Regions from separate parts of the Pseudomonas sp. P116 genome, predicted to be linked through region 3. Evidence: predicted binding sites of a transcription regulator. Region 3 holds the regulator's gene; each other region holds the start of a gene.
What was found. Region 3 encodes FliA, which starts transcription of late flagellar genes. Its sites were predicted from a motif close to CTAAAGTTTNNNNNNNNNNNGCCGNTAA; they were not measured.
Positions count from the first base shown of each region.

Region 1: a site for FliA is predicted at 7,350-7,377, ahead of ICA15_RS02080 (methyl-accepting chemotaxis protein). Genes of this name have one in related genera too.
Region 2: a site for FliA is predicted at 5,143-5,170, ahead of ICA15_RS22865 (methyl-accepting chemotaxis protein). Genes of this name have one in related genera too.

Region 1 covers NZ_JACVHB010000001.1:401,897-412,011, reverse strand. Annotated here, with positions in the region: gene ccoP (cytochrome-c oxidase, cbb3-type subunit III) at 1-699, opposite strand, end outside; gene ICA15_RS02105 (cbb3-type cytochrome oxidase subunit 3) at 696-911, opposite strand; gene ccoO (cytochrome-c oxidase, cbb3-type subunit II) at 915-1,523, opposite strand; gene ccoN (cytochrome-c oxidase, cbb3-type subunit I) at 1,534-2,958, opposite strand; gene ICA15_RS02090 (alpha/beta family hydrolase) at 3,053-3,733, shown strand; gene ICA15_RS02085 (DUF6124 family protein) at 5,115-5,480, shown strand; gene ICA15_RS02080 (methyl-accepting chemotaxis protein) at 5,755-7,320, opposite strand; gene ICA15_RS02075 (CPBP family intramembrane glutamic endopeptidase) at 7,423-8,214, opposite strand; gene inhA (isonitrile hydratase) at 8,392-9,078, opposite strand; gene ICA15_RS02065 (GlxA family transcriptional regulator) at 9,168-10,115, shown strand, end outside.
Region 2 covers NZ_JACVHB010000007.1:213,758-223,872, reverse strand. Annotated here, with positions in the region: gene ICA15_RS22900 (MFS transporter) at 1-248, shown strand, start outside; gene ICA15_RS22895 (alpha/beta hydrolase family protein) at 340-1,377, opposite strand; gene ICA15_RS22890 (FMN-dependent NADH-azoreductase) at 1,614-2,225, opposite strand; gene ICA15_RS22885 (LysR substrate-binding domain-containing protein) at 2,354-3,262, shown strand; gene ICA15_RS22880 (MmcQ/YjbR family DNA-binding protein) at 3,259-3,618, shown strand; gene ICA15_RS22875 (DUF1294 domain-containing protein) at 3,738-4,166, opposite strand; gene ICA15_RS22870 (undecaprenyl-diphosphate phosphatase) at 4,163-4,993, opposite strand; gene ICA15_RS22865 (methyl-accepting chemotaxis protein) at 5,298-6,932, shown strand; gene pnuC (nicotinamide riboside transporter PnuC) at 7,293-7,856, shown strand; gene ICA15_RS22855 (AAA family ATPase) at 7,853-8,377, shown strand; gene ICA15_RS22850 (hypothetical protein) at 8,734-9,183, shown strand; gene ICA15_RS22845 (adhesin) at 9,185-9,757, shown strand; gene ICA15_RS22840 (heme utilization protein) at 9,829-10,115, shown strand, end outside.
Region 3 covers NZ_JACVHB010000001.1:746,851-756,965, reverse strand. Annotated here, with positions in the region: gene flhA (flagellar biosynthesis protein FlhA) at 182-2,311, shown strand; gene flhF (flagellar biosynthesis protein FlhF) at 2,323-3,663, shown strand; gene fleN (flagellar synthesis regulator FleN) at 3,780-4,610, shown strand; gene fliA (RNA polymerase sigma factor FliA) at 4,607-5,347, shown strand; gene ICA15_RS03730 (chemotaxis response regulator CheY) at 5,515-5,886, shown strand; gene ICA15_RS03725 (protein phosphatase CheZ) at 5,909-6,697, shown strand; gene ICA15_RS03720 (chemotaxis protein CheA) at 6,735-8,972, shown strand; gene ICA15_RS03715 (chemotaxis response regulator protein-glutamate methylesterase) at 9,022-10,115, shown strand, end outside.

The DNA of each region.
Region 1 (10,115 bases), 340 kb from region 3:
GCAAGTGGTGCTGAAGGCTTGCTGTCCGGCTAGCAGATCAACCTTGCTGTCGGCAGGCAATGGCAAGCCAGCCAATTCGTGACGAACATACGCTGCAACGTTCTTCACGCCAGCTTCGCCCAACACCTCGCCCCAGGCCGGCATTGCTGCCACCCGGCCACCCATGATGGTGGTCTTGATCGTGTCGGCATCGCCGCCCCAGCGCCAATCGCTGTCGGCGAGGTTTGGGAAGCCGAACGCGCCCTTGGCGTCGGAGCCGTGGCACACCGAGCAGTTGGAAGCGAACAGACGGCCACCCATTTTCAGCGCTTGCGGATCTTTCGCCACTTCTTCCACCGGCATGGCGGCGAACTTGGCGAAGATCGGGCCGAATTTGGCGTCAGCCTTGTTCATCTCCTTTTCCCACTCATGCACGCCGGTCCAGCCATCCTCGTAACCCGGCAGGATGCCTTTCCAGTTGCCCAGACCCGGATAAAGGATCAGGTAGCCCACGGAAAACACCAAGGTGCCGGCGAACAGCATGAACCACCACTGCGGCAGCGGGTTGTCGTACTCCTCGATGCCGTCAAAGCTGTGGCCCATGGTCTGGTCGACGCTGCCCTTGGTCTCGCCCCGGCGGGTGCCGATCAGCAGCCACGTCAGGCCGATCAGGCTGCCGATGGTCAGTACGCAGATCCACGTACTCCAGAAGGTGGTCATGGCCGGGTACTCCTTGGTTCAGGTGCTTGGGTTGTTTCAGATGCTGGGGTAGTGTCGGGTTGCAGTTCGTCGGCGAACGGCAGCAGGCGCGCTTCGGCGAATTCCGGATTGCGCTTGCGGTTGAACACCCACAGGGTCAAACCAACGAAGGCGACGAACACCACAACGGTGCCTAAGCCACGAATCAGTCCTGCACTCATTTCAACGACCATGGCTCACCTCTTGCTCTTGATTGCAGTGCCGAGCACTTGCAGGTAGGAGATGAGCGCGTCCATTTCGGTCTTGTCCTTGAGGCTGGCCACCGCGTCGCTGATGTCGTCGTCGGTGTACGGCACGCCGAGGGTGCGCATGGTCTTGAGCTTGGTTTCGGTGTGGCTGCTGTCGACCGCTTGCGTGACCAGCCATGGGTAGGCCGGCATTTTCGATTCCGGGACAACGTTGCGCGGGTTGTACAAATGCGCGCGGTGCCAGTCATCCGAGTAACGCGCGCCGACCCGTGCCAGATCCGGCCCGGTGCGTTTCGAGCCCCACAGGAACGGGTGATCCCAAACGCTTTCCCCGGCCACCGAGTAGTGCCCGTAACGCTCGGTTTCAGCCCGGAACGGCCGGATCATCTGTGAGTGACACTGGACGCAGCCTTCGCGGATATAGATATCGCGACCTTCCAGTTGCAGCGCCGTGTAGGGCTTCATGCCCTCCACCGGTTTGTTGGTGACGTCCTGGAAGAACAGCGGGACGATCTGGGTCAGACCGCCGATGCTCACGGCGAACACCATCAACAGCATCAGCAGGCCGACGTTCTTTTCAATCGTTTCGTGTTTCATGGCGGACTCCTCAGGCCATCTGCGCGGCGGCAACGACGTCAGCAGGCTGCGAGGCCCGCACTGTGCGCCAGGTGTTGTAAGCCATCAGGAACATGCCGCTGAGGAAGATCGCCCCGCCAACCAGCCGCACGACGAAGCCTGGATGGCTGGCCACCAGGGTTTCGACGAAGGAGTAGGTCAGCGTGCCGTCCTCGTTGACCGCGCGCCACATCAGGCCCTGAGCGATGCCGTTGACCCACATCGAAGCGATGTAGAGCACGGTGCCGATGGTGGCGAGCCAGAAGTGCGCGTTGATCAGGCCGACGCTGTGCATCTGCGCCTTGCCGAAGATTTTCGGGATCATGTGGTACAGCGCGCCAATGGAAATCATCGCCACCCAACCGAGAGCGCCGGCGTGTACGTGGCCGATGGTCCAGTCGGTGTAGTGGGAGAGGGCGTTGACAGTCTTGATCGCCATCATCGGACCTTCGAAGGTCGACATGCCGTAGAACGCCAGCGACACCACGAGGAAGCGCAGGATCGGGTCGCTGCGCAACTTATGCCAGGCGCCCGAGAGGGTCATCATGCCGTTGATCATGCCGCCCCAGCTCGGTGCCAGCAGAATCAGCGACATCACCATGCCCAGCGACTGCGCCCAGTCTGGAAGCGCGGTGTAGTGCAAGTGGTGCGGACCGGCCCAGATGTACAGGGTGATCAGTGCCCAGAAATGGACGATCGACAGGCGATACGAATACACCGGACGCTCGGCCTGTTTCGGCACGAAGTAATACATCATCCCGAGGAAACCGGCGGTGAGGAAAAAGCCTACGGCGTTGTGGCCGTACCACCATTGCACCATCGCGTCGGTGGCGCCGGAGTACAGCGAGTAGGACTTGGTAAAACTGACCGGGATTTCGAGGTTGTTGACGATGTGCAAAATCGCCACGGTGATGATGAACGCGCCGAAGAACCAGTTGCCCACATAAATGTGTTTGGTCTTGCGCTGCATGATCGTGCCGAAGAACACGACCGCGTAGGCGACCCAGACAATGGTGATCAGTATGTCGATCGGCCATTCGAGTTCAGCGTATTCCTTGGAGCTGGTGTAGCCCAATGGCAGGCTGATCGCCGCCAACAGGATCACCAGTTGCCAGCCCCAGAAGCAGAATGCGGCAATCTTTGGCGCAAACAGTTGGGTCTGGCAGGTGCGTTGTACCGAGTAGAACGAACTGGCGAACAGCGCGCAGCCGCCGAACGCGAAGATCACCGCGTTGGTGTGCAGTGGGCGCAGACGGCCGAAACTGGTCCAGGGTAAATCGAAGTTGAGCTCGGGCCAGACCAATTGGGCCGCGAGAAAAACCCCGAGCCCCATGCCGACGATGCCCCACACCACCGTCATAATGGCGAATTGGCGGACCACCTTGTAGTTGTAGGCGGTACTGATAGAAGTGTTCATGGTTCCCCATCCACGGTTCAGCCGAAGTGACCGCGCGCAAAAGAGCCGCAAATCCTTCGCCTGGAGTTATAGGCAGACTAAAAGCGAGGCAAGCATGAACAAACAGCACAAGGCCAGTATTGACGGGGATCAATGGGCGCAGTGCGTACGTGATCATGGGTGGCTTTGGAACGCCGCCAGTGGCGAGGCTTCGGCGACGTTGATCCTTGCGCATGGGGCGGGTGCGCCGATGGACAGTGAGTGGATGAACGACATGGCTGGGCGCCTTGCTGCACTTGGGGTGAACGTGTTGCGGTTTGAGTTTCCTTATATGGCGCAGCGGCGGGTTGATGGGGTGAAGCGGCCGCCGAATCCTGCGGGGAAATTGCAGGAGTGTTGGCGTGAGGTGTATGGCTTGGTGCGACGTCATGTCACTGGGGTTTTGGCTATGGGTGGGAAGTCGATGGGCGGGCGGATGGCGAGTCTGGTGGCGGATGAGTTGGGGGCTGATGCGCTGGTGTGTTTGGGGTATCCGTTTTATGCGGTGGGGAAGCCGGAGAAGCCTCGGGTTGAGCATTTGGCTGGGTTGCAGACGCGGACGTTGATTGTTCAGGGGGAGCGGGATGCGCTTGGCAATCTTGCGGCGGTTGAGGGGTATTCGTTAGCGTCGGGGATTGAGGTGTTTTGGTTGGGGGCGGGGGATCATGATTTGAAGCCGTTGAAGGTTTCCGGTTTTACCCATGAGCAGCATTTGGCCAGTGCCGCGCAGAAAGTATCCGAATTTCTCAAGGGGTGACCGGGATTCTGAACTTCATGGAGATCGGCTCCCTTCCCCCTCGCCCCCTTGGGGGAGAGGGCTGGGGTGAGGGGGATGGATATCAGCTACGACTTTTTTTTGAGTACATATCCATTGCTGCGGTAACGGCCGCTTAGGGTTCCGCCCTTACGGCGGGTCACTTTTTACAAACGCCTAAAAAGTAACCAAAAACGCTTGCTCCTACGTGCGGCCCGCTCGCTGAGGCTCGGGGTCCCTTCGCTCCGGAATTGATCCGGGCGCAGCGTCTCCGGTTTGCTGCGCTGCACCTCCTCTCGCTGTGTTTGGCTTCGCCAAACGGTCGCTGCGCTCCCACCCCCGGATCAATCCCTCCACTCAGCCTACCGACGTCGCCCGTGGATCAAGATCAAGAGCGGCAGCCGAGCTAACGCTCATCCTTTGAGTGGGGCGGCATGCGCCGCGTGCGGGTGGTACATATCATCCCTGTAGGAGCTGTCGAAGGCTGCGATCTTTTGATCTTGCTGTTGCTTTTTGTGGGAGTGAGCCTGCTCGCGATGACGGTCTGACATCCAACCAATCTCTAACTGAACACACTCAATCCCTTGTGGGAGCTGGCTTGCCAGCGATGGCGGCCTGACAGCCGACCAATCCCTTACTGACGCACCCAATCCAAATGTAGGAGCGAGCCTGCTCGCGATGACGGTCTGACATCCAACCAATCTCTAACTGAACACACTCAATCCCTTGTGGGAGCTGGCTTGCCAGCGATGGCGGCCTGACAGCCGACCAATCCCTTACTGACGCACCCAATCCAAATGTAGGAGCGAGCCTGCTCGCGAAGACGGCCTGACATCCAGCCAATCTCTAACTGAACACACTCAATCCATTGTGGGAGCTGGCTTGCCAGCGATGGCGGCCTGACAGCCGACCAATCTCTTACTGACGCACCCGATCCAACTGTAAGAGCGAGCCTGCTCGCGAAAGCGGCCTCAAAAACAACATCAATACAACAGGGGAATTTCCAGTTTTCTCTATCAGTAAACGCAATCCTGCAAGCACGTTTAAATCACACAACCCGTTACGCCATCGGGCCTACAACTCCTTGCGCCGTTACCTACGCGTACGCCAGAATCCGCCGGCTTACACGGATACGTGCCGGGCTATATCGTTCACCTGTCACTGCAAAACAGTGACCGGGTTTGGTAGCCCGTCTGTAATAGCTGTGTGGCAGCACCTTACAGAGTCTCTTTCTTGGGGCTTGGCTTTATGGTGGTCATGCGTGGGGCTCACTCGTGAGCGCCGGGTTCCTATTGCAGCCGGTCTACCAACCCGCGTATGGCCACCACCCACTCGTTTGGTAGCGAGAGTGATGGCTCCTTAAACTGCGATAGGAGTTTCATCCATGTTCAAAATCACACCAAACCCACCACCCACAGATCCAATCCCCCACGACCCAGCGCTCAGCCCACAAAAGATCAAAGAAGCAACCGATCGCGCCCTCGATTACTACCTCAAGCCCGACGACCTGGCGGCTCCGCCAACCTCGCCCAAGTTTCGCCCCGTCTTTCTCGTCGACCCCACCCTGGATGACGAAACCCTGCTCGTCGAAGCCTGCGAGTCGCTGTCTTACGCCCATGCCATGGCCGGTAACATCGCCCACTCAATCGGCGGCCCGGAGCGCAAACCGCTGCTGGCGCTGCAACAGGTGATCATGCTCAACGAACTGTTGGTCAATCGGCTATTAGATAAGCTGAAGTTGCCTCAGTAATCTCGCTGGCTGTTATGGCCTCATCGCGAGCAGGCTCACTCCTACAAGGGATTGTGGTCGGGCACAAAAGCTGTGGTCACCGCAGACCCCATGTAGGAGTGAGCCTGCTCGCGATGGCGGTCTGCCAGATGCCATTGATTTCACATAGGCAATAAAAAGCCCGGAAAGCTTTCGCCGTCCGGGCTTTGAAGATCAAAAGATCGCAGCCTTCGGCAGCTCCTACAGGAACATGCATTCCAATGTAGGAGCTGCCGAAGGCTGCGATCTTTTGCTTTTAGCGGTTAAACCGCTCCACCAACGAGTACTGCGTATTCGCCGTCTTGGTCAGCTCTTCACTCAGCAACGCCGAGTTATGCGCCTGTTCCGACGTCTGATCCGCCAACTCCGAAATATTGCTGATGTTGCGGCTGATCTCTTCAGCCACCGCACTTTGCTCTTCCGTCGCCGCAGCGATCTGCGTGGTCATGTCGGTGATATTAGCCACCGCTTCGCTGATCCCGACCAGTGCCTGATCCGCTTCCAGCACCCGCGCCACACCTTCTTCGGCCTGGCGATGCCCGGCTTCCATGGTTTGCACAGCGCTCGAAGCAGTCTGCTGCAGCTTGGCGATCAGGGCGTGAATCTGCCCGGTCGATTCGCTGGTGCGTTGCGCCAGTTGACGAACTTCATCAGCCACCACGGCAAAACCGCGGCCCATTTCGCCGGCACGGGCCGCTTCGATGGCGGCGTTGAGCGCGAGCAGGTTGGTCTGGTCGGCGATGCCTTTGATCACATCGACCACGCCGCCGATTTCGTCGCTGTCCTTGGCCAGTTGGGTCACGGTTAGGCCGGTTTCTCCAACAACCACGGACAAACGCTGAATGGCTTCGCGGGTTTCGCCGGCGATGTCGCGGCCGCGTCCGGTCAGGCGATTGGCTTCCTGAGTGGCATCGGCGGTGCGTTGTACGTGGCTGGCCACTTCCTGCGTGGTCGCGGCCATCTGATTGACGGCGGTGGCGACCTGTTCGGTTTCCACGCGCTGGCGTTCCAGGCCGGTCGAGCTGCTGTGTGCCAGAGCGTCGGACTGCTTGGCCTGATCGGTCAGGTGCTCGGCAGTGTCCTGCAGTCGGGTCAGGCAGGTTTTCAGACGGGCTTCCTGACTGAGGATCGCCATTTCCAGACGCGCCTGAGAGCCACGGCTGTCGGTGTACATCTGCGCGATCAGCGGATCGGACGTGGTCTGTTCGGCCAGACGCAGCAAGCGCTTGAGGCCTCGCTGCTGCCATTGCAGACCCAATAGGCCGAGTGGCACCGACAGACCAGCGGCGAGGGCAAAGCCCCACTGCGAGTTCAGGGTTGCGCCGATGACGAAGCTAAGCTGGCTGACCAGAATGAACGGCAGCCAGTCTTGCAGCACCGGCAGCCATTTATCGCTGGAAGGGATCGCCGACTTGCCTTGGTTGATGCGTTGGTAAAGCGCTTCGGCACGGCGGATCTGTTCGGCGGTGGGTTTGATCCGCACCGACTCGTAACCGACCACCTGATTGCCGTCGAACACCGGTGTTACATAGGCGTTAACCCAGTAATGGTCACCGGTCTTGCAGCGATTCTTGACAATGCCCATCCATGGCAAGCCTTGTTTCAGTGTGCCCCACATGTGCGAAAACACCGCAGCCGGGACGTCGGGGTGACGGACCAGGTTGTGCGGCGCACGGATCAGTTCCTCACGCGAAAACCCGCTGATTTCGACGAAAGCGTCGTTGCAGTAGGTGATCACGCCCTTGGCGTCGGTTGTGGAAATCAACCGTTGCTGAGCCGGGAAAGTCCGTTCGCGTTGTGTAATGGGCTGGTTGTTACGCATGGTTGTTCAATCCGCAAGGCTTTGAAAGGTTGTCGGCGCTGTCAGGAAATTATTGAATTTTTCTTTCAGTAATCAGCACGGCGTCGCAAAACGCGGCTTGCCTCAACCGGCCAGCATCGGATAGGTGAACAAGCCAAAATGCAGCACATTCAGCCCGAAGTGTGTGGCGATCGCCGCCCCGAGTCCGCCGAAACGGTAGGCCAGACCATAGCCGACACCCGCCAGTCCCGCCAGTAACACCCAAGTCCAGCCCGCACCGACATGCGCCAGCGCGAACAGTGACGAGGCGAGCAGCAGCGCGAGGTTTTCGCCATACGGCAGGTGTTTGAAGCGTCGGCTGAAACCGCCTTGTATATAGCCGCGAAACAGCGCTTCCTCGACCAGCGTCACCAGCAGCAGATTGTTCAGCACCCACAGCCACGCCTGATCTGGCCATTTCGGTGCCCAGGCGATAACGCCCAGCAACAACGCACCGCCGAGAGCGAGGATCGCGCTTAACGTCAAGGCGAGGGCGGTCGCGTACACGGTCAGGCGCAATGAGCGCCGCGCGACAATCCACGGGCAGACCAGCAACAGCCAAAAGCCAACCAGTGGTTTGTCCTGATTCAGGTACATCGAAAAGCGCACAGCGTTATCAGTGAAACGCTGCGGATCAATAGCGCGGCCGTTGTAAAAACCCGGCAACCAATGCATCGCCAACGCCAAAGTCATCACGATAAACAGGCCGTGGCCGAGGTAGCGTGCGAACGGCACTTGTTGCTGGCGTACCGCGTACCCGGCGAACAGCAGCAGGCCAACGGAAATCAGTGCCAGCCAGCCGAGTTGGCCGTAGCTGAGCGCCAATCCGTAGCCGAGGCTGAGCAGCGCCAGGTAAAGCCAAGGCAAAGCCTTCATCGAAACTCCCTGTGAAAATGGGTGGAAGGGCTTTCTACACGGCTGGGCGGCGGAAAGCAAAAGTCAAAAGATCGCAGCCTCCGGCAGCTCCTACAAGGATCGCATTCGCCGCCAATTGCGCGGATAAACGCCGGATCTGTAGGAGCTGCCGCAGGCTGCGATCTTTTGATCTTGCCTTTAAAGCAGGTTGAGTTTCGCCGCAGCACGCTCAGTAATTTCCGTGCGCAGTTTCAACGATGGCGCCGCTCGCAACCGGGCCTCATCGACGATTGCACTCGGCGCTGAATCCGGCGAGCCTGAGTTAAATGGCGGCGCCGGCGCATACTCAAGTTGCAACTGCACCAACTGCGCCGTGTCGGCATCAACCAGCTCAGCCGCCAGCACCAAGGCAAAATCGATCCCTGCGGTAATCCCGCCGCCAGTAAACAGATTGCCGTCACGCACCACCCGATCCTTTACCGCAATCGCCCCCAGCGTCGGCAGCAAGTCGTGATAAGCCCAATGTGTCGTCGCGCGTTTGCCATTTAACAGACCCGCCGCGCCGAGCACCAGCGAGCCGGTGCACACCGAAGTCACGTAACGCGCCTGCGCGGCCTGGCGTTTAATGAAAGCCAGCGTCTGCTCATCCTCCATCAACGGCCCGACGCCACCGCCACCGGGCACACAGATCACATCCAGATCAGGACAGTCCTCGAAGGTCGTGGTCGGTTTCAGCAGCAGACCGGTGCTGGCCGTGACCGGCATCAGATCCTTCCAGATCAAATGCACCTGCACACCCGGCAACGACGCGAGCACGTCATAAGGACCGGTCAGGTCGAGTTGTTGAACCTGCGGAAACAACAGAAAACCGATCTGCAACGTCATGGGGTTTTTCTCCATTGAGGGGGTGGACGGCTTCACTGTAGGCGCGTAGGTTCTGGCGCATACGCCAATCACCCCACGAATTACGCCAAATGCCCAAAGCCATTCACGTACTCGCGTTTGCCAACATGCAGATCCTCGACGTCACCGGCCCGTTGCAAGTGTTTGCTTCGGCCAATGACCTCTGTCGTCAACGCGGCCTGCCGACGCCTTATGCGCCAAGTGTGATCGCCAGCGAAGGCGGAGCGGTGATGTCGTCCGCGGGGCTGGCGGTGCTTGCCGAACCGCTACCTCAAGAGGCCAGCGATACGCTGATCATCGCCGGCGGCTGGGGTATTTATCCGGCGGCGGAAGATCTGCCCCTTGTGGATTGGGTGCGCCAACATGCAGCGAAATGTCGGCGCGTGGCTTCGGTGTGTACCGGCGCATTTCTGTTGGCGGCCAGCGGCTGGCTCGACGGTCGACGCGTCGTCACTCACTGGACGCGTTGCGAGCAACTGGCGCAGCAGCATCCGAAGTTGCAGGTCGAGGCCAATCCGATCTTCATCAACGACGGCCCGGTCTGGACTTCGGCGGGCGTCACTGCCGGCATCGACCTGGCACTGGCGATGGTCGAGCAAGACCTCGGCAGCGACATCGCCCTGGACGTCGCCCGCCATCTGGTGGTGTTCCTCAAACGCCCGGGCGGGCAGTCACAGTTCAGCGTGACGTTATCACTGCAGAACCAAGGCAACCGTTTCGATGAGCTGCATGCATGGATCGCCGAAAACCTGACCTGTGACCTCGGCGTACCGACTCTGGCCGAACAGGCCGGGATGAGCGAACGCAGCTTCGTCCGCCATTACCGCGCCGACACCGGCCAGACCCCGGCGCGGGCGATCGAACTGATCCGCGTTGAAACGGCTCGGCGTTTGCTCAGCGATACCGGGCTCCCTGTAAAACGCATCGCGGCAAATTGCGGGTTTGGCAGTGAGGAGACCTTGCGCCGGAGTTTTCTGCGGGCGATTGGGGTGACGCCGCAGGCGTATCGGGAGCGGTTT
Region 2 (10,115 bases), on a different contig from region 3:
GTTTCGGCCTGTCGTTGGTGTATCCGGCGCTGGGGGTCGAGGCGATCAAGCAGGTACCGGGTTCCAGTCGCGGTGCCGGGTTGAGTGCCTATGCGGTGTTCTTTGACTTGGCACTGGCGGTTGCCGGGCCGTTGATGGGGGCGGTGGCGTTGAATCTGGGGTACTCGTGGATTTTCTTCAGTGCGGCGCTGTTGTCGGTGACCGGGCTGGGGTTGACCTTGATGCTCAAGCGCCGGGCGAGCCCCTGAAAAGCAGGATCAAAAGATCGCAGCGTTCCGCAGCTTCTACGCCAAGCCAATGTAGGAGCTGCCGAAGGCTGCGATCTTTTGATCTTCCGTGTTACTGATCCGCAGTCTGCATCCCCGCCCGTGTAGGCCAGCCCAGCGCATGGGCGAAAAATCGACCCGCCTCGGAAATCAGGTTGCGATGGATGTCTTTGCGATCAACCCCGTCGGCATCCGTACACAGCGCCGGCATGGCAATAATCTGCTCTTCGTTGCACGGCGCCATGAACACAAAGTGCCCTGCCCCGGCCAGCAATTTGAAATCCGGTGCGGTCGGCAGTTTGCGCGCCAGTGCGGCAGCGTTTTTATCGAATGCGACGAGTTTGTCGCCATCGCCGCTGTACAGCAGCACGGGCACATGCACGTCTGCCAACGTATGTCGGCCGAATTTCAAACTGAGCGGCGCCATCAGCAACAAGGCGTGCACGCGTGGGTCGGCCACCGGCTGCAAGTCATCACGGTCAACAATGAGCTCGCCTTGGGTGTTGCAGGCATCACGGTCGTCCGGGCGTTCCTGGCAATAGCGGCGCAGGCGATCCAGGTCCGGTTGTGCCCCCGAAAGAATCAACGCTGTCTCGCCCCCCGCCGAATAGCCGATCACGCCGACCTGCTCAGCATTGACGAACGGCGCCAGCATGGAGTCGCCAAGGGTCGCAGTAATCGCTTCGGAAATCTGGATCGGTCGCCCGTAAAGATTGCTCAGGGTGCCGAGTCGGCTGTGATCTTTGGAGTTGTCGCCGGGGTGAATCACCGCCACCACGACGAACCCCTTGCGCGCCAGCGACGTGGCAAGATCGTGCAGGGCCAACGGCGTGCCGGTGTTGCCATGAGACAGCATCAGCATCGGGAACCGGCCCATGGCGACTTTGGTGTCTTCGCCCGCTTCGACCGAATAACCCTCGAGCAGGCTCAGGTGTTCGCGGTCGTTGGAGGGATAGAACGCGATGGCGCGCATCGGTTGCAAGTCGAGCGGATCGAGGAACGTCATCTCGTGGTAACCGACGCTCCACACAGGATGACGCCCGGGCGCCGCCTGCACTGAATTCAGGCTGCCGAGCAGGCAAATCAGTAACGTTGCACAAAGACGCATCACGCGATGCCCCACCCTGTTGTGACTCAATCCAAAGATCCGTTGCAGTGCGAGCCCCGAACGACGGGCAATCGATGTTCCGGGTCGACACTGCGCTCAGACGCTGATCGTTTGACTGCATAACCCGGGCCAGATTATGTAACAGTCAGAAACAAAAAACTCCGTATTTGGCCCTTGCGGAACCAGAATACAGAGTTTTTGAGAGACTACCTGAACATCAGCTGTTCTTTACGCAAGCCTTACGCGGCGGCGAACAGTTGCTCGCTGATCTTCGCTTGCGCGGCGGTCATGGCGTTGTTGCGCACTTCGTCACCGTACGCCAGGCCTTCGGCACGGACGATTTCGATGTCGGTGATGCCAAGGAAACCCAATACCAGCTTCAGATATTCTTCGTGAGCGATGCCGCTGGCCTGACCGGCGTGAATGCCGCCAGAAGTGGAAACGATCACCACTTTCTTGCCACCGCACAGGCCTTCAGGGCCGGCTTCGGTGTAGCGGAAGGTCTGACCGGCAACGGCAACGCGGTCGATCCACGCCTTGAGTTGCGTCGGTACGGTGAAGTTGTACATCGGTGCAGCGATGACTACAGCGTCGGCGGCGATGAACTCGGCCAGTGTCGAAGCGCTGAGGTCGGCTTCGTGTTGCTGTGCGGCGTTACGCAATTCAGCGGTGGTGCCGGCGGCAACCAGAGTGGTCGACGAGAAGTGGCTGATGGCATCGGCGGCCAGGTCACGGTAAGTCACCACAGCGCTTGGCTCAGCGGCCTGCCAGGCTTTGACGACTTCGCTGCTCAACAGACGGGAAGCCGAGTTGTCGCCCAGAATGCTCGAATCGATATGCAGCAGTTTCATGTGGGATCTCCTGGAATGAATCGCCGGTGGCGACGGAATGGAGACAATCCTACGCAAGAAACCAATAGCTGATTAGCCGCCAGCAATGCGATAGTTCGTCCCACTGATAGAACAGTTGGGTACCAACCATGCAAGATCTCAACGATCTCTACTATTTCGCCAAAGTCGTCGAGGCTGGCGGTTTTGCGGCAGCCGGACGTCTGCTGGGGATTCCAAAGTCACGACTGTCACGCAGAATCGCCGAACTGGAAGAGCGCCTCGGTGCGCGTTTGCTGCAACGCACCACGCGCCAACTCAATCTCACCGCCGTCGGCGAGCGTTATTTGCGTCACTGTCAGGCGATGCTGCTTGAAGCGGAAATGGCCGACGAAGCCGTCGCCAGCATGTCCAGCGAACCGCGGGGTCGTTTGCGTGTGTCATGCCCTACCGGTCTTGCGCATGAAATGCTGCCGTGGGTGATCAGCGACTTTCTCGGCAAATTTCCTCAGGTGCAACTTGAAGTGGTGCTGCTTAATCGTCGGGTCGATCTGGTCGCCGAAGGCTTTGATGTTGCCCTGCGCGTACGCGAGCTGGGTGATGAAGATCCATTGCTGGTCACCCGACGTCTGCGCCAGGCACAAACGGTGGTCGTGGCCAGTCCGACATTCATGCAAGGCCAGTCGATCAGCCATCCGCAAGAGCTGAAGAACCTGCCGGTGCTCGGGGCGCTGGAGGCCGATCGCCTGGTGCACTTGCGTTTACTCGATCAGCAGGGCAACAGCTTCGAACTGAGCATGGAAGCACGGCTGGGCATCGACGATTTTGTCGTGCGCAAGGCCTGCGTACTGGCCGGCCAGGGTTTCACGATGCTGCCTATGATGTTTTGCGAAGCGGAGCTGGAAAGCGGCGCCTTGGTGCAATTGCTGCCCGAGTGGTCGCTGCCCGGCGGTTGGCTGCAAGCAGTTTACCCGCATCGGCGTGGGGTCATGCCGGCGGTGCGTGCGTGGATTGATCACCTGGTCGAGTCGTTCAATGCCTGTGGGGAGCGGTTGTTATGAGCAAGGGAAAAATGAGCGAAGCGGATGTCGCCGCGTTTTGTCTGGCCTTGCCCGGCGCGCGCGAGGACTACAAGTGGGGTGGCGTGCGGGTGTTTTCGATTGCGGGCAACAAGATGTTCGCCTTGCAGGGTTTACGCGGGGATTCGCTGGCGTTCAAGGTCGACAAGGACCTGTTTCTTGGTCATTGCGATCGACCGGGGATTCATCCGGCGCCCTATCTGGCCCGGGCACAGTGGATCATCATGCATCCACCCTACCCGCTGGGGGCTGAGGAATTGCAGGGCTTGCTACAACGCTCGCATCAGTTGGTGGTGAGCAAGTTGCCGAAGAAAACCCGGGTTGGCCTACTTCTGTAACTCACTCCCTGTAGGAGCTGCCGAAGGCTCGGGCCGCGATCGGACGATCTTTTGATCTTGTCTTTTAAGATCAAAAGATCGCAGCCTTCGGCAGCTCCTACAGGGGGTTTGCGGTGGGGTTAGAGCAGGGTTAGCAGATTCGAGCCAAGGAACAACTGGTCGATCCAGAACACCTGATGCAGCGCGACAATCACCCAGAACAGCACCTGAAACGACACCTTGCGCGTCTTGTGCCGGAATACTTGCTGGGCAATCAGCGCGCCCGGCCAGCCACCGGCCAGTTCCACGGCATGGAGGATGTTTTCCGGCGTGCGCCATGCATCGGTGCGCGCCTTGCGTTTGTCTGCCCAATACATGAAAAACGCCAACACGCTGACGATGCCGTACGCCGCCAGCGGCACCAGCGAAATGCCGCTCAGCCACATCGACAGCGAGCCTGCCAACGGCAACGCGCAGACGATCAACAGAACGACCAGCTTCAGTTTCAGGTTCTGAATGCTGCCACCGGACGGCCGACCTTCGGGTCGGCGGGCGCGCGAATCATTCATGCCTTGGCCGCCGTCCAGTCCACCCAGCCGAACTGCCATGTCGCCAGAATCACCAGCCCGAACACGATCCGATACCAGGCGAATGCCGCATAGCTATGGCTGCCGATGAATTTGAGCAAGCCGCGCACCGCGATCATCGCGAAGATAAACGCGGTGACGAAACCGATGGCGAACACCGGAAAATCCGCCGGCACAAACAGATCCCGATACTTGTAGCCCGAGTACACCGCGGCACCGACCATGGTCGGCATGGCGAGGAAGAAAGAAAACTCGGTAGCCGTCTTGCGCGACAGGCCGAACAGCAGGCCGCCAATGATCGTCGAGCCGGAACGCGAGGTGCCGGGAATCATTGCCAGGCATTGCGCGAAGCCGATTTTCAGCGCGTCGCTCCAGCGAATTTCATCGACCGTCTCGGCATGCACTTCATGCTGACGCTTTTCGGCCCACAACATGATCACCCCGCCCACCACCAGCGCGGCCGCCACGGTGATCGGGTTGAACAGGTATTCGTGGATAAGATCAGCAAAAATCACTCCCAACACCACGGCTGGCAAGAATGCGATCAGCAGATTAGCCGTAAAGCGACGCGCACTTGGCTGGGTCGGCAAGCCGATGACCACGTCGAAAATCTTGCGGCGAAATTCCCAGACCACCGCGAGAATCGCGCCGAGCTGAATAATGATGTTGAACGCCATGGCCCGTTCGCCGCCGAAGTTGAGCAAGTCGGCAACAATGATCTGGTGTCCGGTACTGGAAATGGGCAAAAACTCCGTCAGCCCTTCTACAACTCCTAGTATCAATGCCTGCAAGGCGGTCCAAAGATCCATCAATCCCCCAAAGAGCGATGCACGCCGGCATGCCCCGATAGTATTTTTTTACGTTCACTGCGATCAGCGTAGCTGGTTAATGCTGGACCGATTCCGCGCGCACAGGATCCTTACGAAAGGGTCAAAATTCCGTGAAATAGCAACTTCGATTCAGGTTTTCACGCGCGGGGCCGAAATCCTAACAGACAAGCCTTAATAGCGCTGCCGCGTTATACGACTTGGGTCGCGTATGCCCGCCTACGAAATCGTGGTTGGATGCTGGCGGTCGTTAATTACAAGAAAAAGAATCCGGAGTGACAGCGTTATGAACAGCTTGCGCAGTGTGTCGATCAGCCGACGCTTGTGGCTCATCTTGATTGTGGCAGTGGTCATGTTGCTGACCTTGGGCGCATTGATGCTCAAGCAGATCCACGATGACCTGTATCACGCCAAAGCCCAGAAAACCCAGCATGTGGTGCAGACCGCCAGCGGCCTGCTGACCTATTACCACGACCTGGAAACCGCCGGCACGCTGACCAAGGAAGCCGCGCAGAAACAGGCCCTCACCGCCATCCGTGGCCTGCGCTATGACCAGAGCGATTACTTCTGGATCAACGACCTCACGCCCGTAATGGTCATGCACCCGACCAACCCCAAGCTCGAAGGTCAGAACCTGTCGGCGATCCGCGATCCGGACGGCTTTGCGGTGTTCAACGAGATGGTCGCGATTGCCAAGTCCAAGGGCGCCGGCATGGTCGACTACCGCTGGCCGAAGCCTGGCGCGAGTGAGCCGGTGGCGAAAACCTCTTACGTGAAATTGTTCGAACCGTGGGGCTGGGTGCTTGGCTCCGGGGTTTACGTCGACGATGTGCAGGCCGAATTCCAGGGCCAGGTGATCAAGGCCACCGTTATCGGCCTGGTGATCGCCGTGATCATGGCGCTGTTGGTGATCCTGATCGCGCGCAGCATCGTGCGCCCCTTGCAGGAGACCGTGAACGCCATGGCCAACATCGCCAGCGGCGAAAGCGACCTGACCCGCAGCCTCGACACCCACGGCAAGGATGAAGTCACCGAACTGGCTCACCACTTCAATGCATTTACCGCCAAATTGCGCCGGGTGATCGGTGAGTTGCAGGTGTCGGCCAGCGCGCTCGGTCAATCGTCCAGCGAACTGGGCAACGATGCCTCGCAGGCCCAACAACGTAGCCAGCAACAGTCGCAACAAATGGAGTTGGTCGCCACCGCGATCAACGAGGTGACTTACGGCGTGCAGGACGTGGCGAAAAACGCTGAGCATGCCGCCGCCGAAATGCGTGATGCCGAGGCGCAGGCGCAACAGGGCCAGATCAATATCGACGGCAGCCTGCAACAGATCGACAAGCTCTCGGGCACCATTGACCAAGCGGTCGAGGTGATTCGCACTTTGGCCACCGAAAGTACCCAGATCGGCAGTGTGCTGGAGGTGATTCGTTCGATCGCCGAGCAAACCAACCTTCTCGCCCTCAACGCGGCCATCGAAGCAGCACGGGCCGGTGAACAGGGTCGTGGATTTGCCGTGGTGGCGGATGAAGTGCGCTTGCTGGCGCAGCGTACACAGAAGTCGACAGCGGAAATCCAGTCGATGATCGAACGCCTGCAAAATCACTCCGAGGCAGCGGTCAAGGTTATCGGTGACAGCAGCAAGGCGTCGCAACTGACCATTGAACAGGCTGGGCTGGCTGGAGCTAGCTTGAATGCCATCGGCCAGGCATTGCGCAATCTCAATGGCCTGAACGCATCGATTGCCAGCGCCACGCTGCAACAGGCGCATGTGGTCGAAGACATCAACCAGAACGTTACTCAGGCGGCGGGGCTTTCTCACAGCACGGCCGTGGCGGCAGAACAGTCGAGTGCGGCCAGCGTGCGACTTGGCCAGTTGAGCGAACAACTCAACGGCCTGCTGCGCCAGTTCCGCGTCTAACGCCATTCTCCTGTAGGAGTGAGCCTGCTCGCGATAACGGTGGATTTGTCGATAGAGATGTCGCCTGACCCACCGCTATCGCTGGCAAGCCAGCTCCCACAAGTTTTTGTGCAGCGCCATCATTTTTGAGCACCACATAAATCCATGTGGGAGCTGGCAGACTTTGTCGGCGTGCCACAAAGGCTGAGCACCGCGAAAATCCATGTGGGAGCTGGCTTGCCAGCGATGAGAGCACAACATTCAGCATCATTGTTGAGTGTGCCGACGCTTTCGCGAGCAAGCTCGCTCCTTGGGTCCTTCAGTGTTCTGGCGAATACAGTACAATCCGCCCCCTCTTTCAACTCCCCCCAAGGAACCCACATGTCCGGGCTTGAACTGTTTGCCGCCGCTCTCGGTGTCATTGCCGTGTGGCTGACGGTCAAACAGAATCCGTGGTGCTGGCCGATCGGGCTGGTCATGGTGTTGCTCTATAGCTGGATCTTCTTTGAAGTGAAGCTGTATTCGGACATGTTGCTGCAAGTGATCTACGCCGCGCTGCAGGTTTATGGCTGGTGGCAATGGACGCGCGCCGGGACGATGCACGACGGGCGACAAGTCACCCGCCTGGATGCTCGCTCGATTGCGCTTGGCCTGAGTGTCGGCGCAATTGGCAGCGTGTTGCTGGGGGCTGCGATGGCGCATTGGACTGACGCTGCGCAACCGTGGCTGGACGCGGCGCTCACCGGGTTCAGCCTGGTCGCGCAGTTGTGGATGGCGCAGAAACGCCTGCAATGCTGGGCGCTGTGGTTCGTGCTCGATGTGATTTTTGTCGGGCTGTTCCTTTATAAGGGGCTTTACCTCACCGCGGGCCTGTACGCACTGTTCACCGTGATTGCCATTCAAGGCTGGCGCGAATGGCGCGCCGACCCGGCATTGCGCACATGAAGGTCGTGGTTCTGACCGGTCCGGAATCCACTGGCAAGAGCTGGCTGGCGGCGGGTCTTCAGCAACAGTTTGGCGGTCTGCGGGTGGACGAGTACGTGCGCTGGTTTATCGAGCAGAACCCGCGCGACACCTGCCTGGCCGACATCCCCGAGATCGCCCGCGGGCAACTGCAATGGGAAGATCAGGCGCGGGCGCAGCAACCGTCGCTGCTGATTCTCGACACCCACCTGTTGAGCAATATTCTCTGGAGCCAGACCCTGTTTGGCGCCTGCCCGGAATGGCTGGAAGGCGAGTTGCTGGCGCGCCATTACGACCTGCACCTTCTGTTGTCCCCGGAACGAATTGACTGGACCGATGACGGTCAGCGCTGCCAGCCGGACCTTGATCAGCGCCTGGCTTTCTTCCAGGCCACGCGCGATTGGCTGGAACAGCATCGGCAACCTTGCCAGATCATTCAGGGCGACTGGGCCGAACGACAGGTCCAGGCCTTCGCTGCAGTCGAAAGACTACTGGTCGAGTAAACCGCCTGATGGGTCACCTGCCCCACTGCTTCACCCTGTTTTGGGGAAAAAGTGTCCATTCCTGAAACACTGACGCGAGTGCAGAGTGGCCGTTTCAGCGGCATTCATCGCTTTGTCATGGCACTTGTTACGCCACTGATACACATCCCCGCAAACCCTTGTTCCAGAGCTTTGTTCAGCCAATAGACGGGCTGGCGAGACTGCTTGTGTTTCAACGATGAAACACCCTGTGCATCGACTCTGCGCGTGCTTGCGGTAAGCCGCTGGAAAACAACAACAATTCAAAAGCGGCACAGCTTTCGCTATCTCCTTCACAACGCTGACAAGGGCAGCCCACTGAAGAAGGAATTGCAGCCGTGGGGAATATCAAAAAAAGCATGACCTGCCTTCTGCTGATCGGATCAGCAGCCAGCGCATTTATCAGTTTCAACGTTCAGGCCGAAGGCAATGGCGTGATCGTCCTTGATCGCGATGTTCAGCCTATCCCAATCGGCCGCAATGGCGGCAAAGACCCCTACCCGACGACCGTCAACGCCAACCCCTCCGCTCGAATCAACCAGACCCTGAGCAGCACTGAACTCAGTGACGGTGACTTCGCCGGGATCGCCAGTGGTTCTTCGATACGCGGCAACATGAACACGCCTGCTTCGAACCTTCCGGGCATGAACACGCTGACCAACACCAACGGCTTGCCGGGCATGCGCACTGGCACCGGCGGCGGCGCTGGCGGCTCGATCTCCAATACCGTCAACCGCGCCATGAGCACCGGCCTGGCCCCCCTGACCCGCATGGCCGGAGGCCAATGAGATGAATCGCACTGTCCTTCTCCTCGCCTTGCTCGGTTGCACCAGCGCCATGGCTGACCCAAGTTCAGTCAACAGCGCAAACATTCAGGATTCAGGCATGCAATACCGCGGCAATTTCAACGTCAACCAGGCCGCCGGTGACCAGATGCAGCAAGCCAACACCAAGGCAATTGCCATCGGCACCGAATCCCACGCCTCCACTCGCGTCATCCAGAAGATCGGCACACCTGCCGATCGCTCGATGAACGCCAGCGCCAACATCGGCGGCAACTCTTTCAGTAATGGCAACGGAGTACTGGGTGTGAACCAGGGTGCCGGGGCCAATAACCAGATGGCCAACGTGACGCGCGTCAGCATCAGTGCTGCCCCGCAGAGCGTTGACGATAGCGCCCTTTCGCAACAGAACGTGGCGTTGTTACCGAGCTCAGGAGCAACTGGTACCTCACCCGGCAGTCGCCAGGTCACGACAAGTGATCAGGCCTTCACCGGCAGCCGCGGGGTAATCCAGGTGAACCAGAGTGCCGGGGTGGGGAACCGAATGGCCAACACCCTGAGCATCCGGGTCGCAGACTGACCCAAATAAAAAGCAGTGCAATTAGAAAGTACCAACACTTAACCAACTAATAAGCACGACGGAGAAACACCATGAAACCTACAATGGCTCTCAAACCACTGGTTTTCGCACTTGCAGCAGTGATGGCTATCGCAGCACAGGCAGGCGGTCGTGATGACGATCATGGTAATGGACACGGCAACGGCCATGGTAATAACCAGCCTAGGGGCCCAAGCCTTGAACAACTGCTGCAAATCACTGCAGGCGCCGGCGCCGCTGTGCTCGATGAGCAAGACAGCGACGGCAACGTTGTCAAAAACCAGGGCACGCTGAATAACGCTAACGCCAGTGACTCGCTCAACAACTCCAACGGCAACAT
Region 3 (10,115 bases):
GGGGATTTTCACACCTGTCAGATCTGACAGGTTTTTGCAATTTTCCGACCAGTGGTCGTCCGTCGCGCAGCCAAAAAACAAAAGTTTAAAGCCTGCGTAGAAGTTGGAAAGCTTCTTGCAGTACCCGCCGTGAGCCCGCTCTGGGCGTCAAAAGTTTGCTTTAAAGGAACGGGGAAAACCGGTGGATCGCTCTCAGTTACTCAACAGTGCTCGCTCAAACGTTGCCGACCTCAGTCGAGGCAATCTGGGCGTGCCGTTGTTGCTGCTGGTCATGTTGGCAATGATGATGTTGCCGATTCCGCCGTTCCTGCTGGACGTGTTTTTCACCTTCAACATTGCCTTGTCCATCGTCGTGCTGCTGGTGTGCGTTTACGCCCTGCGCCCACTGGATTTTGCGGTGTTCCCGACCATTCTGCTGGTGGCGACGCTGATGCGCCTGGCGCTGAACGTGGCGTCGACGCGGGTGGTGATGCTCCACGGTCAGGACGGCCACGCCGCCGCCGGTAAGGTGATCCAGGCCTTCGGTGAGGTGGTGATCGGCGGTAACTACGTGGTCGGTATCGTGGTTTTCGCGATTTTGATGATCATCAATTTTGTCGTGGTGACCAAGGGTGCCGGGCGGATTTCCGAGGTGAGCGCGCGTTTCACCCTCGATGCGATGCCCGGTAAACAAATGGCGATCGACGCCGACCTCAACGCCGGTCTGATCGACCAGAATCAGGCCAAGTCGCGTCGTCAGGAAGTCGCCCAAGAGGCCGAGTTCTACGGTTCGATGGACGGTGCGAGCAAGTTCGTCCGTGGTGACGCCATTGCCGGCCTGCTGATTCTGTTCATCAACCTCATCGGCGGTATGGCCGTCGGTATCTTCCAGCACGGCATGACCTTTGGCGATGCCGGTCGGGTTTACGCCTTGCTGACCATCGGTGACGGTTTGGTGGCGCAATTGCCATCACTGTTGTTATCGACAGCGGCGGCGATCATGGTAACCCGTGCTTCCGGTTCGGAAGACATGGGCAAGCAGATCAACCGCCAGATGTTCGCCTCGCCGAAAGCGCTGGCAGTGGCTGCGGGTTTGATGGCAGTCATGGGCCTGGTGCCGGGCATGCCACACTTCTCGTTCCTGAGCATGGCCGCACTGGCTGGCTTCGGTGCGTACCTGTTCTGGAAAAAACAGAACGTGGCCAAAGTCGTCGCGTTGGAAGAGGTCAAGCGTCAGCAGGAACTGCTGCCATCGCCGGCCCGCGCCATGGAAACCAAAGAGCTTGGCTGGGATGACGTGACCCCGATCGACATGATCGGCCTGGAAGTCGGCTATCGCCTGATCCCGCTGGTGGATCGCAATCAGGGCGGGCAATTGCTGGCGCGGATCAAGGGTGTGCGCAAGAAGCTCTCGCAGGATCTGGGCTTCCTGATGCCCACTGTGCACATTCGTGACAACCTCGATCTGGCGCCGAGCGCGTATCGCCTGACCTTGATGGGGGTGATCCTGGCTGAGGCCGAGATCTACCCGGATCGCGAACTGGCGATCAACCCCGGCCAGGTCTACGGCGCGCTCAACGGTATCAACGCCAAAGATCCGGCTTTCGGTCTGGAAGCGGTGTGGATCGAAATCAGCCAGCGCGCGCAGGCGCAATCGCTGGGCTATACCGTTGTGGATGCGAGCACCGTGGTCGCGACGCACTTGAATCAGATTCTGTACAAGCACTCCAGCGAGCTGATCGGCCACGAGGAAGTGCAGCAACTCATGCAATTGCTGGCCAAAAGCTCGCCAAAACTGGCGGAAGAGCTGGTGCCGGGCGTGGTGTCGTTGTCGCAGTTGCTCAAGGTGCTGCAAGCGTTGCTGGCCGAACATGTGCCGGTACGCGATATCCGCAGCATTGCCGAAGCCATCGCCAACAACGCCGCGAAGAGTCAAGATACCGCCGCGTTGGTGGCTGCTGTGCGGGTCGGCGTATCTCGCGCAATCGTCCAAAGCATTGTAGGCACTGAGTCTGAGCTGCCAGTTATCACTCTGGAGCCAAGGTTGGAACAGATATTGCTCAATAGTCTGCAGAAGGCAGGACAAGGCTCGGAAGAGGGCGTTCTGCTGGAGCCAAGCATGGCCGAGAAGCTGCAACGTTCGCTGATCGAAGCGGCGCAGCGGCAGGAAATGCAAGGTCAGCCGGTGATCCTCTTGGTAGCCGGCCCGATCCGCGCGATGCTCTCGCGCTTTGGCCGCCTGGCAGTCCCTGGATTGCACGTGCTGGCCTACCAGGAAATACCGGACAACAAGCAAGTGACGATCGTTGCGACAGTAGGGCCCAACGGCTGAGGTAGTGGTTTATGCAAGTTAAGCGTTTTTTCGCCGCCGATATGCGTCAGGCCATGAAGCTGGTTCGTGATGAGCTGGGCGCTGATGCCGCCATCATTGGCAACCGCCGCATTGCCGGCGGCGTCGAACTGACGGCGGCGCTGGATTACAAGTTGTCGGCGCTGGCGCCACGGGTTCCGAACATGGAACTCGAAGACGAGCTGCGCAAGACCCAGTCGCGCATCGTCACCGCCCAGGCCGAATTGAGCCTGCGTGGCGAAGCCGACGGCGACACCAATCGCCAGCTGTTCGCCGGTTTGCCAATGACGGCCGGCCTGCCGCTGACCGCTGCCGAACCGTTGAGCGAGCCGACTTATGCGGCCCCGGCGCGTCCGGCCCCGGCACCTGCGCAATCGTCCGGCGGGATTGATCCGCGCGCACTGGACTCGATGCGTTTTGAATTGAATAGCCTGCGCGAGCTGATGGAAGTTCAGCTTGGCACCCTCGCCTGGAATCAGCTGCAAGGCAGCCGCCCAGCGCAAGCCAACCTGTATCGCCGTCTGCAACGGATTGGCCTGTCCGGCCCGTTGTCGCGCGACCTGCTGGCGATGATCACGGATATCGAAGAACCGCGTCAGGCCTGGCGCATGCTGCTGGCGCACCTGGCGCGGATGATTGCCGTACCGGAAGTCGAGCCGCTGGAAGAGGGCGGTGTGATTGCCATGGTCGGCCCTGCCGGCATGGGCAAGACCACCACGCTGGCCAAGCTTGCTGCCCGTTACGTGCTCAAGTACGGCGCGCAGAATGTCGCGCTGGTGAGCATGGACAGCTTCCGCATCGGCGCGCAGGAACAACTGAAGACCCTGGGCCGGATTCTCAACGTGCCGGTAACGCACGTCGATCCGGGTCAGTCGCTGGTGCAGGCCCTGGACCCGCTGCTGCGCAAACGCGTGGTGCTGATCGATACCGCCGGCCTGCAGGCCAGCGATCCGGCACTGCGTATGCAGCTCGAGAGCCTGGCCGGGCGTGGCATCCGTTCAAAAAATTATCTCGTGCTGGCAACCACCAGCCAGAAACAGGTTCTAACCGCCGCTTATCACAGTTACAAGCGTTGCGGGCTCGCCGGGTGCATCCTGACTAAACTGGATGAAACGGCCAGCCTCGGCGAAGTGTTGAGCCTGGCGATCAGTCATGAATTGCCGGTCGCGTATCTGACCGATGGCCCACGGATTCCGGATGATTTGCATCTGCCGCGCCGTCATCAACTGGTCAGCCGCGCCGTCAGCGTGCAAATGCAGGAAGAACCCAGCGAAGAAGCCATGGCTGACATGTTCGCTGATATCTATCACAGCCCGACCAAGCAGGTAGGCTGAGGTAATCATGAACCGTTTTTGTACCTACATCGATGGTCTGCCATGCATTGTTCCGTTTGTGAACGCGCAGCCAGTAATGTGGCCTCCGTCTATGCAAGACAAGGTAAAGAAATAACATGGGCAGCATGCATCCCGTACAGGTGATCGCGGTGACCGGCGGCAAAGGTGGCGTCGGCAAGACTAACGTGTCAGTGAACTTGTCTCTGGCGCTGGCAGAGCTTGGCCGTCGGGTCATGCTGCTGGACGCCGATCTGGGGCTGGCGAACGTCGACGTTCTGTTGGGCCTGACGCCCAAACGCACCTTGGCCGACGTGATCGAAGGCCGCTGCGAGTTGCGCGACGTGCTGTTGCAAGGCCCGGGCGGAATTCGCATCGTGCCTGCCGCATCGGGCACTCAGAGCATGGTGCATCTGAGCCCGGCTCAGCATGCCGGTCTGATTCAGGCGTTCAGCGACATCGGCGACAATCTCGACGTACTGGTGATCGACACCGCTGCGGGTATTGGTGACTCGGTAGTCAGTTTCGTACGCGCCGCGCAAGAAGTGTTGCTGGTGGTTTGCGACGAGCCGACTTCGATCACTGACGCTTACGCGCTGATCAAGTTGCTCAACCGCGATTACGGCATGAACCGCTTCCGCGTCCTCGCCAACATGGCGCAGAGCCCGCAGGAAGGGCGCAACCTGTTCGCCAAGTTGACCAAGGTCACGGATCGCTTCCTTGACGTAGCCCTACAATACGTCGGCGCCGTGCCTTACGACGAAAGCGTGCGCAAGGCCGTGCAGAAACAACGTGCGGTCTATGAAGCCTTTCCGCGCTCCAAGTGCGCCCTGGCGTTCAAGGCAATTGCACAGAAGGTCGATACCTGGCCGCTGCCTGCCAACCCGCGCGGCCACCTTGAATTCTTCGTCGAGCGCCTCGTGCAGCAAACGGCAGGGCCTGTCATATGACCGCAAGCGGTATGAACTACTACAAGAAGTCGGCACGTGATGCGCAGTACGAGTTGATCGAGCGTTACGCGCCACTGGTCAAACGCATTGCCTATCACTTGCTGGCACGGTTGCCGGCGAGTGTGCAGGTCGAAGACCTGATCCAGGCCGGGATGATCGGCCTGCTCGAAGTCTCGACCAAATATGACGCCAGCAAAGGCGCCAGTTTCGAAACGTACGCGGGCATTCGAATCCGCGGCGCGATGCTCGACGAAGTGCGCAAAGGGGACTGGGCGCCACGCTCGGTTCACCGCAATACCCGTATGGTCAGCGACGCAATTCGCTCGATTGAAGCTAAAACCGGCCGTGATGCTAAAGATCACGAAGTTGCGGCCGAACTCCAATTGAGTCTCGATGATTATTACGGGATTTTGAATGACACCTTGGGCAGCCGCCTGTTCAGTTTCGACGACCTGTTGCAGGACGGCGAACACGAAGGGCTGCACGAGGATGGCGCGAGTGCTCATCTTGAGCCGTCACGCGATCTGGAAGATGAACGCTTCCAGGCAGCGCTGGCGGACGCGATTGCCAATTTGCCGGAGCGTGAGCGACTGGTGTTGGCGCTGTACTACGACGAAGAGCTGAACCTCAAGGAGATCGGTGAAGTCCTTGGCGTCAGTGAATCGCGGGTCAGCCAGTTACACAGCCAGTGCGCGGCCCGTTTGCGGGGGCGTTTGGGGGAGTGGCGAGCGCGCTGAAGGCAGTGTGGGGACACTGCGAACGAGGCTGGTGCGGTGATGAACGGCACCGGTCTTGCTCTGTTGTGCTCCAGACAGTCTTTGAGTGTTACGCCGGATTGAATGAAATGGCGCGTCCAGGTGCTGGGCGCGTTTAAGACTGCTTGGAGGTCGAATTGGACAAGAACATGAAAATCCTCATCGTTGATGACTTCTCAACGATGCGGCGGATCATCAAGAACCTGCTGCGCGATCTGGGGTTCACCAACACCGTCGAGGCTGACGATGGCATTACCGCCATTCCGGTTCTCAACAGCGGCAGCATCGACTTTCTGGTAACGGACTGGAACATGCCGGGCATGACCGGTATCGACCTGCTGCGTCACGTGCGCGCCGATGAAAAACTCAAGCACCTGCCAGTGCTGATGGTGACCGCTGAAGCCAAGCGCGAACAGATCATTGAAGCAGCCCAGGCCGGTGTAAACGGCTATGTGGTGAAACCCTTCACGGCCCAGGCGTTGAAAGACAAAATCGAGAAGATTTTCGAACGCATCGGTTGAGAAACTGCGCCACGGGGGAGCTATGGACCACAACGAATCTTCACAGGGCGATTTTGAATCGACCCTGAAAAAACATGCGGTCGAACTGGTCGAAAGCCTTGAAAAGGGCAGGTTCGGCGACGCTGTGCAATTGATCCATGAGCTCAATCAGACCCGTGACCGTGGCCTGTACCAGGAAGTTGGCAAGCTCACACGTGAACTGCACAGTGCGATCGTCAATTTCCAGATTGATCCGAACATGCCGCAGGCCGAGGAAGTGTCGCAAATTACCGACGCCACCGAACGCCTGGGCTATGTGGTCAAGCTGACGGAAGCCGCGGCCAACCGCACCATGGATCTGGTGGAAAACGCCACGCCGGTGGTCAATGGTCTGGCTGAGGAAGCCCAGGCCTTGAGTACCGATTGGGGTCGTTTCATGCGTCGTGAAGTCGGGGCTGAAGAGTTCCGTGAACTGGCGCGCCGGGTCGACGGTTTTCTGTCACGCAGCACCACGGGCAACCGTGCGGTGTCGAGCAATCTGAACGACATCCTGCTGGCTCAGGATTATCAGGACCTCACCGGTCAGGTGATCAAGCGTGTGACCCAACTGGTCACCGAAGTCGAAAGCAATTTGCTCAAACTCGTGCTCATGGCCAGTCAGGTGGACCGCTTTGCGGGCATCGAACATGACCGTGCGGCGATGCTCGCTGAAAAAGATCCACAAAAACATCTCTCGCAGGGTGAAGGTCCGCAGATTCATGCCGATAAACGAGAAGACGTTGTGTCCGGTCAGGACGATGTGGACGATTTGCTATCCAGCCTTGGATTTTGAAGTTTAGGTTTTTAGACCTGTTAGGAGCACCCCCTTAATGAGCTTCGGCGCCGATGAAGAGATCCTTCAGGATTTCCTGGTTGAGGCCGGCGAGATTCTTGAGCAGCTGTCAGAACAATTGGTCGAGCTGGAAAGCCGCCCGGATGATGCTGATCTGCTCAACGCAATTTTTCGCGGTTTCCACACTGTAAAAGGGGGCGCCGGCTTCCTTCAGCTCAATGAGCTGGTTGAGTGCTGTCACATCGCCGAAAACGTGTTCGACATCCTGCGAAAGGGTGAGCGTCGCGTTGATTCAGAACTGATGGACGTTGTCCTCGAAGCACTGGATGCGGTGAACGGCATGTTCACCGAAGTGCGCGAGCGCAGCCCGATTACGGCGGCTACGCCTGAACTGCTGGCCGCTTTGGCGCGCCTGGCCGAGCCGCAAGCGGCTGATGCCGTCGCGGTTGAAGAAGTCGTCGAGGCACCGGTTGCCGAAAGCGATTCGGGCGACATCACCGATAACGAATTTGAACAGTTGCTGGACTCGCTAAACGCCGTCAAGGCGCAGGCCGAAGCCCCGGCGGCTGCCGCTGCGCCTGCTGCAACCGAAGCGGCCAGCGATGAAATCACCGATGCCGAGTTCGAGTCGTTGCTCGATCAACTGCACGGCAAAGGCCAGTTCGCGGTTGATGCTGTGGCCCCAGCGGCGGCGGCCCCTGCGGCCCCGGCCAAGGGCGACAGCTCGGACATCACCGACGACGAATTCGAAGCACTGCTCGATCAGTTGCACGGCAAGGGCAACTTTGCCGTTGATGCGCTGGAATCGGCCATTGCCGCGGTGCCTGCGCCTGCTGCTCCGGCGGCGGCTGCGGCCGGTAGCGACCTGATCAGCGATCACGAATTCGAATCGCTGCTCGACGAATTGCACGGCAAAGGCAAGTTCACTGAAGTGGGTACCGCGTCTGCCGGCAGCACTGCCGCCGTCGCCACGCCTGCCGCCAAGGCCCCCGCCGCAGCGCCCAAGCCTGCGCCGAAAGCCGAATCGCCAAAACCTGCGGCCGCTGCTGCACCGGCTCCGGCCCGTGCGCCAGCCGCGCCACCGCCGGAAAAACCGGCCAGCGAAGCCGAAACCACCGTGCGGGTCGACACTGCGCGTCTCGACGAAATCATGAACATGGTCGGCGAGCTGGTGCTGGTGCGTAACCGTCTGGTGCGCCTGGGTCTTAACAGCGGCGACGAAGCCATGCAAAAGGCTGTGTCGAACCTCGACGTGGTCACGGCTGACTTGCAGACCGCGGTGATGAAAACGCGGATGCAGCCGATCAAGAAAGTCTTCGGGCGCTTCCCGCGTCTGGTTCGCGACCTGGCTCGTCAGCTCAAGAAAGAAATCAACCTGGAACTGGTCGGCGAAGAAACCGACCTCGACAAAAACCTTGTCGAGGCCCTGGCCGATCCGCTGGTCCACTTGGTGCGCAACGCGGTCGACCACGGCATCGAGTCGCCGGAAGACCGCGAAGCTTCGGGCAAGGCCCGTGGCGGCAAAGTGGTGCTGGCCGCCGAGCAGGAAGGCGATCACATCCTGCTGTCGATTTCCGATGACGGCAAAGGCATGGACCCGAACGTCCTGCGCGCCATCGCGGTAAAACGCGGTGTGATGGACAAGGATGCAGCCGATCGCCTGAGCGATACCGAGTGCTACAACCTGATCTTCGCCCCTGGGTTCTCGACCAAGACCGAGATCTCCGACGTGTCCGGCCGCGGTGTCGGCATGGACGTGGTGAAGACCAAGATTTCCCAGCTCAACGGTTCGATCAACATCTACTCGACCAAGGGCCAGGGCTCGAAGATCGTCATCAAGGTGCCGTTGACCCTGGCGATCATGCCGACGCTGATGGTCATGCTGGGCAATCAGGCGTTTGCGTTCCCGCTGGTCAACGTCAACGAAATCTTCCACCTCGACCTGTCGACCACCAACGTCGTCGACGGTCAGGAAGTGGTGATCGTGCGGGACAAGGCCTTGCCATTGTTCTACCTCAAGCGCTGGCTGGTCAGCTCCGCCGCTCACGAAGAGCAGCGCGAAGGCCATGTGGTGATCCTTTCGGTGGGCACTCAGCGGATCGGCTTCGTCGTCGATCAACTGGTCGGCCAGGAAGAAGTGGTCATCAAGCCATTGGGCAAGATGCTTCAGGGCACTCCGGGCATGTCCGGCGCCACCATCACTGGTGACGGCCGTATCGCGCTGATCCTTGATGTTCCGAGCATGCTCAAGCGTTACGCCGCACGGCGTATTTGAATCCGGGGCGGCGGGGCGATAGCGTCCCGCTGCACCTAATGGAGTGTTTATGGCAGTCAAAGTCCTGGTGGTGGACGATTCGGGTTTTTTCCGCCGCCGCGTCTCGGAAATTCTTTCAGCGGATCCGAGCATCCAGGTTGTCGGTACGGCAACCAACGGTAAAGAGGCGATCGATCAGGCCATGGCGCTCAAGCCTGACGTGATCACCATGGACTACGAGATGCCGATGATGGACGGCATCACGGCAGTGCGGCACATCATGCAGCGCTGCCCGACCCCGGTGTTGATGTTCTCCTCGCTGACCCACGAAGGCGCCCGGGTAACCCTGGATGCGCTGGACGCCGGCGCGGTGGATTTCCTGCCGAAGAATTTCGAAGACATCTCGCGTAACCCCGAGAAGGTCAAGCAACTGCTGTGCGAAAAGGTGCATAGCATCTCGCGCAGTAATCGTCGTTTCAGCGCTTACAGCACACCTGCGCCTGTTGCTGCTCCAGCACCTGCACCGACACCGGCCCCGGCCGCATCGAGTTACAGCAGCCACAGCAGCCACACCAGCAGCGCACCGGTACGCCCGGCACCTGCTCCGGCACCGACGCGCGCGCCGGTTGCCAGTGCTTCGTCGCCGGCACCGAAACGCAAGGCCTACAAACTGGTCGCCATCGGTACTTCGACTGGCGGCCCGGTTGCCCTGCAACGCGTGCTGACGCAGTTGCCGGCGAATTTCCCGGCGCCGATCGTGCTGATCCAGCACATGCCGGCGGCGTTCACCAAAGCCTTTGCCGAACGTCTGGACAAGCTCTGCCGCATCAGCGTCAAGGAAGCCGAGGATGGCGACATCCTGCGTCCTGGCCTGGCGCTGTTGGCACCCGGCGGCAAGCAAATGATGATCGACGGCCGTGGCGCGGTGAAAATCCTGCCGGGCGACGAGCGTCTGAACTACAAGCCGTGCGTGGACATCACCTTCGGTTCTGCAGCCAAGTCGTACGGCGACAAAGTTCTGGCGGTCGTGCTGACCGGCATGGGCGCCGACGGCCGTGAAGGCGCGCGCCTGCTCAAGCAGGGCGGCAGTTCGGTATGGGCGCAGGACGAAGCAAGCTGCGTGATCTACGGCATGCCGATGGCCATCGTCAAAGCCGACCTCGC